2 regions of the Allobosea minatitlanensis genome follow, and region 1 is predicted to be linked to the other one. Evidence: riboswitches for the same ligand, from Rfam matches in the RefSeq annotation. Region 1 holds a riboswitch; the other holds the start of a gene.
The links. Region 1 has a riboswitch for cobalamin ahead of ACWH43_RS06395 (TonB-dependent receptor plug domain-containing protein). Riboswitches for the same ligand answer to the same signal wherever they lie in the genome.
Positions count from the first base shown of each region.

Region 2: it holds a riboswitch for cobalamin, as region 1 does, so the genes downstream of both, metE (5-methyltetrahydropteroyltriglutamate--homocysteine S-methyltransferase) here and ACWH43_RS06395 (TonB-dependent receptor plug domain-containing protein) in region 1, are expected to answer to the same signal.

Region 1 covers NZ_OZ224509.1:1,328,222-1,332,110, forward strand. Annotated here, with positions in the region: gene ACWH43_RS06395 (TonB-dependent receptor plug domain-containing protein) at 1-1,433, opposite strand, end outside; cobalamin riboswitch at 1,556-1,752, opposite strand; gene ACWH43_RS06400 (hypothetical protein) at 2,173-2,769, opposite strand; gene ACWH43_RS06405 (hypothetical protein) at 2,766-2,897, opposite strand; gene ACWH43_RS06410 (hypothetical protein) at 3,017-3,355, shown strand; gene ACWH43_RS06415 (hypothetical protein) at 3,419-3,889, opposite strand, start outside.
Region 2 covers NZ_OZ224509.1:2,321,422-2,325,310, reverse strand. Annotated here, with positions in the region: gene ACWH43_RS11625 (isocitrate lyase) at 1-1,140, shown strand, start outside; gene ACWH43_RS11620 (hypothetical protein) at 1,207-1,440, shown strand; cobalamin riboswitch at 1,765-1,966, shown strand; gene metE (5-methyltetrahydropteroyltriglutamate--homocysteine S-methyltransferase) at 2,079-3,889, shown strand, end outside.

The DNA.
Region 1 (3,889 bases):
TGCTCGAAGCCGACGTCCCAGCCGCGGCTTTCCTCCGGGCGCAGGTCCGGATTGCCGTGGAAGTTGTAGCCGGGGCGGTAGTCGACGAAGAGCTCGTTCAGCGTCGGCGCCTTGAAGCCGGTGCCGTAGCTCGCCTTCAGCTTGGTGTCCGTCCAGGGCAGGATGACGGCCGGCGCGACGCGCCAGGTCGTGTGGCCGCCATAGCTGTCGTCGTCGTCGCGGCGGATATTGGCCGCCAGGAAGAGGCGGTCCTGGATATTGCCCTGATATTCGAGGAAGGCGGCCCTGTTGCCGTTGGAGGCGGTGAAGTTCGTCGTCTCCAGCCGCTCGCGCTCGTATTGCAGGCCCATGATCAGGTTGTGGCCCTTGGCGATATCGAGGTCGCCGCGCCAGTCGACCTTGGTGCGCTCGCCGAGATATTCGGTCGGCAGGCCGAGCAGGCCGAAGGCGTTGGGCGAGCGGTTGAAGCGGTCCTGGTTGGTGTAGGAGACGCCGAGGCGGCTGACGAAGCGTCCGGCGAACGGGTCCCAGACCACCTCGCCGCGGGTCATGGCCTGCGCGTAGTTCTGGCTCGAGCGATAGGGGGTCGGCACGCTCGGGTATCCGGCATCGTAGGGGTTGAGGAACTTGCCGTCGGTATAGCGGCCGGTCCAGTTGACCCGCAGCGTGTCGGTGAGGGCGAAGCCCAGCCGGGCCGAGTAGGTGTAGGAATCATAGGCGTTCGGCCGCACCTTCCGCCCGGGCGGGATCAGTTGCGACGGTACGGAATCCGTCGAATCCGAGCGGAAATGGCTGAGGTTGAAGGCGTAGTCGAAGCGGTCCGTGCCGCCGCTGAAGCCGGCCGACTGGTTGAAGGTTCCGTGCGAGCCGGCCTCGACCCGGGCGGTCACCTTCGGCGGGCCTTCGCCGCGCCGGGTGGTGATGGAGATGACGCCGCCGAGGGCGTTGGCGCCGTAGAGGCCGCTCTGCGGGCCGCGCAGCACCTCGATGCGCTCGATGTCGTCGGTCTGCATCGAGCCGAAATCGAAGGAGCGGTTGGGCGTGGAGGGATCGTTGGCCTCGATGCCGTCGATCAGCACCTTGACGTGGTTGGAGTTGGTGCCGCGCATGAAGACGGAGGTCTGCCCGCCCGGGCCGCCGATCTGGACGAGGTTGAGGCCGGGTACGGTCGCCAGCGCCTGCGGCAGCGTCCGGCGCTGCTGCTGCTCGATCTCCTCGGCGGTGACGACGGTGACCGAGCTCGCCACCTCGCGCACCGGCGTCGGCTTGCCGGTGGGGCTGACGACGATTTCGTCGAGCGCGACCGAATCCTGCGCGGCGGGTGCGGCCGCGCGATCCTGGCCAAGGGCGGCGCCGGCGGAGCAGGCCAGGCCGAGCAGCGAGACGGAGAGCAGGAGGCGGCCGCGTCCTGCGGCCTGGCTTAAGGAAAACACGCGGGGAAACCTCGGGCGTTGACGTCTGTGGCACGTCACCGCGAACGCGATCTCCCCTTCGCCGCCAGATGGCGGCAAACGGTCGAATCAGCGATCGGCACACCCCGTCCGAACGTGCTCGCGTGTGACCACGGCAGACGGCAGGTCTCCTGGCTCGCGGGTCGGTGCCTTCCGCCGCCTTCCCGGGGCCGAGTCCCCAGTGGCGTCTGGCGAAAGGCTCGCCGCTTACAGTTGCGGGGGCAGCCGCGGCATGGGGCGGCAAGCCGCCCGCACCGCGTTCCCTTTTGATCCCCTGAGGGAACCGTCCCGTTCACGACTAGGGCGAAAGCATGGCAAGGTCAATTGGAGCCGCTCGATTTCCAAAGCCGGCGCGAGAGGCGCTTTTCGGCCGCCGGATCGGTGTGAAACGAAGCATCACATGGCAATGAGGCGGGATTAACCGGGAATAGGCGGGATCAGGCGGAAAGCGGCGGCGCTGCAAGGAGTTAGGCGGCAGGCGGCGCGGCGTTTAGTGCCATTTGATCCTTCGCGGTTTTGGCGGCCCGAATTCCAGAAATTCAGGAAGCCAGAAATCGGGCCTGCCGCTAACCCCTTGAAATGTCGTCGGCGCGGTCGGCGGAACTCGGAACAAATGCGCCAGTGTGCCGCTCTCGCTTCCGAGTTCGGTAAAACGACGATTTTTCAATGCGATATGAGCGAAGAGCGGGCATCATGCCCGTTTCCGAACTCGGAAGCGAAATCATCCTCCTCGCGGACCTTTCCGGAAGCGCTCGGCTGCACGGCGCGCAAGATCTTCCTCGTCGACGGCGATCAGGGCGAAGCTCGCGACGATGTAGGCCAGGCGCAGCCGTTCCCGATCGATGTCGGTCTCCGGCACGGAATCTCTAACCATCATCCAGGCCCTGTCGAGAGCGCCTTGCGCCCGCGCGACGTCGGCTGGATCGCTGAATGACGAGAAGGGAATTGTGATGGCCTCCCTGAAAAGGCTGGCTGTATCCGCCGGCAACCCGCCGGTCACCCTGTCGTTCCGGGATGTTTTGGCGCGACGCTCGAGCTCCCTGGCATCCGGCAGGTCGACTTTGAGATAGTACGACTCGACGGGGCGGTCGATGCGCCGGCCGCCGAAATCCATGGCGAAGGCATCGGCCACCTCCGGCCTGCAGAAACACCAGCACATGCCGTGCAGCCCGAGCGGGGTGGTCTCGGAATCGAACCAGGCCGCCCAGCGGTACATGATGCCGTATGCTATGGGCCCCGGGGTGCGGTCGAGCGCCACCTGATAGGGATGCGACCGGTTGCGGTGCTTGGGCGTGATCTCGCCCTTGCGCCTGGTCATTGCGGCCACCACCGCAGCAGCAGCCCCCCGGCAAGCCCGGCCGCGACGACGATCGCGAGGTAGAACAGCCCCTCGCGCCGCGCCTCGCGGGTGCGCATCTCATACTCCTGGTTGTCCCCGCTCTTCACTGCGACCTCCGCTCCTGACTCCCTTTGTCATAGAACGCCCTTGAGAACAGAACAAGAACGCGTTTCCCTAGGGTCGCCCTGGCGACACAGGGGCTGGGGCTGAAGAAAGGAGCGCGTCAATGCGTAATGCCAAGCGGGAAACCGTCGCACACCTCACCTATTTCGTCGTCCAGCCGTTCAAGGCCGTGAAGGGGTCCAGGGGCAAGATCTCGGCCGAGGAACCGATCCCGGCGCGGGATCATGACCACGCCATGCGCATGTTCGAGCGCTTCAAGCCGATCCGCGCCGGCGTCGTCGCCTTCCGCCGCACCGGCGATCCGGCGACCGGCGATTGGGAGGATGCGGTCATCATCGCCCGTCATGGCCTCCTGTCGGCCGAGGTCGACGGCATGACCGATGCCAGCGAGGCCGAGTTCGAGAGCTGGGAGCTCGGCGCGCATGATTTGAAGGTCGCTTAAAGCGCCAATGCATCAATATGCATGAAATTGCATAGGCCGGGCCCCGCGCGAGCGGGGCCCGATTCATTTTGCCATCCGCAACCCGCGCCGGCACTCCTTGTCGGCCCCGCGATAGGCCTTGAGCGAAACGCCCGCGGCCACCTCGCCGCGTGCCGAGCCCTTCAGCTTGTCCTCGACGAAGTTCGAGAGCTCCTGAGCCGTATTGGCGCAATAGACCCGCGCCACGGTCCAGCGATCGTCCTGAGGCCAGGCGTCGATATCGTTCATCTGCCTGCGGATCTCGATCGACTGACGCTTCAGCTCGCTGACGTCGCCCAACTTCAGCGCCTTGTTGATCAGCGTCTCGCGCTGCCGCAGCGAACGATGCCAGGCTTCGGCGCCAGCAATCGCACCCGGGCTCGAGGCGACCGCGACAGCCTGCCGGAATCCACGGGCATCACAGAGCCGCCTGCTCCAGTGTCCATCATCCTTGAGCTCTTCAGGAGTACAGCGCTCCGCGGCCGCAACGGCACCCGCTCCGGTCAACGTAAGCGC
Region 2 (3,889 bases), 990 kb from region 1:
GGCGATGCCAGGGCGGAGGCCGAGGCGATCGCGGCGATCGACGGCTTCGAGACCCATGTCGTCCCGATCATCGCCGATATCGACGCCGGCTTCGGCAACGAGCACGCGACCTATCTGCTCGCCAAGGAGCTGATCAAGGCCGGCGCCTCCTGCCTGCAGATCGAGAACCAGGTCTCCGACGCCAAGCAGTGCGGCCACCAGGACGGCAAGGTCACCGTGCCGCGCGAGGACTTCATCGAGAAGCTGCGCGCCTGCCGCCTCGCCTTCGAGGAGCTCGGCGTCGCCGACGGCGTCGTCGTCGCCCGCACCGACAGCCTCGGCGCCGGCCTGACCCAGAAGATCCCGGTCAGCCAGAAGCCGGGCGATCTCGCGGCCGAATACACCAAATGGCTCAAGACCGAGCCGGTCACGGCGGAAGCGCCGCTGCGCGACGGCGACGTGGCGCTCTGGCAGGACGGCAGGCTGGTGAAGCCGGCGCGGCTGCCCAACGGCCTCTTCCAGTTCAAGGAAGGCTCGGGCCGCGCCCGCGTCGTCGAGGACTGCATCGCCTTCATCAACGAGGGCGGCGCCGACCTGCTCTGGATCGAGACCGATACGCCGAACGTCGCCGAGATCGCCGCGATGGTGAGCGAGATCCGCAAGGCGGCGCCGGGCGCCAAGCTCGCCTACAACAACTCGCCCTCGTTCAACTGGACGCTGAACCTGCGCAGGCAGGTCCGGGCCGAATGGCTGAAGGAGGGGCGCATCGCAGCCGGGGACTATCCGGACGGCCCTGCACTGATGGCCGCCGATCTCGACGACAGCGAACTCGGCCGCGAGGCCGATGCCAGGCTCGCCCGCTTCCAGGCGGACATCGCCGCTGAGGCCGGCGTCTTCCACAACCTGATCACGCTGCCGACCTTCCACCTCACCGCCAAGAGCGTCGACGAGCTCTCGCGCGGCTATTTCGGGGCGGACCGGATGAAGGCCTATGTCAACACCGTCCAGCGCGAGGAGATCCGGCGCGGCATCTCGGCGGTGAAGCACCAGCACGAGGTCGGCTCCGACCTCGGCGACAGCTTCAAGGAGATGGTGGCCGGCGAACGCGCCCTCAAGGCCGGCGGCCACGCCAACGCCATGAACCAGTTCGCCGCCGCCTGATCGAGACATGGCCGGCGCATCCCGCGCCGGCCTTCCAGCCCATTCATTCTCCAGAGGGAGGCCATCATGTCCCAGCCGGAATTCAAGATCGTCCCCAAGCCGGAAATGTCCGCGGAGGACCGCGCCATCAACCGCCTCGCCGACGCGGTTCATCGTCTCAACGAGGCGGTGCAGCGCGCCGTCGAGGCCGGCATCTCGATCGAGCTGGTGCGCGTCTCGCGTTTCCATGACGGCAGCGGCAACTGGGGCGACCAGATGGTGCCCCTCGTCCGGGCGCCGGCCAGAGCGAGCGAAGGCTGATTCCCCCCCAAGGATATCCGCGAGACCATCGCTTCAGGAAACCCGGCGGGCCAGGCCCGCCGGGTTTCGCGCTTTCCCGCCCCTGGCGCCCGCTGATGTTACGGGGAAACGGGATCGTCTCGCGCTTGCCCCGGAACCCATGCCGGATCTGCGCAGCGTCTCTCCGGGGGACGGCCAAAGGCCGGCCCGAGGGCCGCGTCCGGGATGACCGCGCTCCCATGAGAACCAGCAGGGACCAGCCGGCGGCGCTGCCTCACCGCTCGACGACACATTCAAAGACATAAAGATGTCTTTATATCTCCATTGACGTTTGCGGCGGGATCGGCATACTGGCACCGTCGAGGTTCTCCCGTGCGGCCTGTCGCGCGGGAGCTAAGACGGGAAGCCGGTGAGAGGCCGGCGCTGCCCCCGCAACTGTAAGCGGCGAGCTCTTGCCCACCTGCGTCACTGAGGCCTTCGGCCTTGGGAAGACGGGCACGAGCGATGACCCGCGAGCCAGGAGACCTGCCCCGACAACGTGAACGTCCTCGGGCGGGGTGTCCCGGTGGTGCGCTTGGCGGCTCCGCCCGGACACGCGTCCGGCGGTCGTCGCTCCGCGTCCGCTATGGCCTTTGCCCCCATTTATTGGGGTTGAGCCTATGTCAAAATCAGTCTCCGTCGCCGCTCTCGGCACGCCGCGCATCGGTCCGCGCCGCGAACTCAAGACCGCGCTCGAAAGCTTCTGGGCCGGCAAGTCCGACGAGAAATCCCTTCTCGACACCGCCGCCGGCCTGCGCGCCGCCAACTGGGCCCGGCAGAAGGCGCAAGGGATCACGGTGATCCCGTCCAACGACTTCTCCTTCTACGACCAGGTGCTCGACACCAGCGTGATGGTCGGCGCGATTCCCGCGATCTACGGCTGGAAGGGCGGGCCGGTGCCGCTCGGCACCTATTTCGCCATGGCCCGCGGCTCTCAAGGAGCGGCCGGGCCGCACACCTCCTGCGGCCATGCCCATCACGACCACGACCATCATCACGGCGTTCCGGCGCAGGAGATGACCAAGTGGTTCGACACCAACTACCATTACATGGTGCCGGAATTCGAGGCCGGGCAGCGCTTCGAGCTCGCCTCGCTGAAGCCCGTCGACGAATACCGTGAGGCAAAGGCGCTCGGCTACGAGACCCGTCCGGTGCTGCTCGGCCCGGTGACCTTCCTCAAGCTCGGCAAGGCCAAGGACCCGAACTTCGCCCCGCTCTCGCTGCTGGGCGAGCTGCTCCCGGTCTATGTCGACGTGTTGCGCCGGCTCTCGGCCAACGGCGCCGAATGGGTGCAGATCGACGAGCCCTGCCTCGTGCTCGACCTCGACGAGCCCACCCGCGAGGCGCTGCGCCGGGCCTATGCGACGATCGCTCACGCCCTGCCGCAGCTCAAGCTGATGTTGGCGACCTATTTCGGCGCGCTCTGCGACAATCTCGACACCGCCGTCGCCCTGCCCGTCGCCGGCCTGCATCTCGACCTCGTCCGCGCGCCCGAGCAGCTCGACGCGGTTCTCGCCAAGGCGCCGCGCGGCCTCGTGCTCTCGCTCGGCGTGGTCGACGGCCGCAACGTCTGGAAGACCGATCTGGAGAAGGTCCTCGCGAAGATCGAGCCGGTCGCGGCCCGGCGCGGCACCGACCATGTCCAGATCGCGCCGTCCTGCTCGATGCTGCACAGCCCGATCGACCTGGAGCTGGAAGCCAATCTCGATGCCGAGGTGAAGGGCTGGCTCGCCTTCGCCGTGCAGAAGATGGACGAGCTCGCCACGCTCGGCCGGGCGCTCGCCGGCGGGCGCGAGAGCGTGAAGGACAAGCTCGCGGCCTCGACCGCGGCCGCCGCCGCCCGGCGGGCTTCGCCCAAGGTCAACGACAAGGCCGTCGCCGCACGCATGGCGCAGGTCACGGAAGCCTTCGCCCGCCGCAAGAGCGGCTTCGCCGACCGCGCGAAGCTCCAGCGCGCCCGCTTCAACCTGCCCGCCTTCCCGACCACCACGATCGGCTCCTTCCCGCAGACACCGGAGGTCCGCAAGGCCCGCGCCGCCCATGACAAGGGCCGGCTCGGCCATGCCGAATACGAGCAGTTCCTGCGCGAGGAGACGGCCCGCACCGTGCGCTGGCAGGAGGAGATCGGCCTCGACGTGCTCGTCCATGGCGAGTTCGAGCGCAACGACATGGTGCAGTATTTCGGCGAGCAGCTCGCCGGCTTCGCCTTCACCCGCCATGGCTGGGTGCAGAGCTACGGCTCGCGCTGCGTGCGCCCGCCGATCCTCTACGGCGACGTCTCCCGCCCGAATCCGATGACGGTCGCGTGGTGGCGCTATGCCCAGTCGCTGACGAAGAAGCCGATGAAGGCGATGCTGACCGGGCCGGTCACCATCCTGAACTGGTCCTTCGTGCGCGACGACATCCCGCGCAGCCAGGCCTCCCGGCAGAT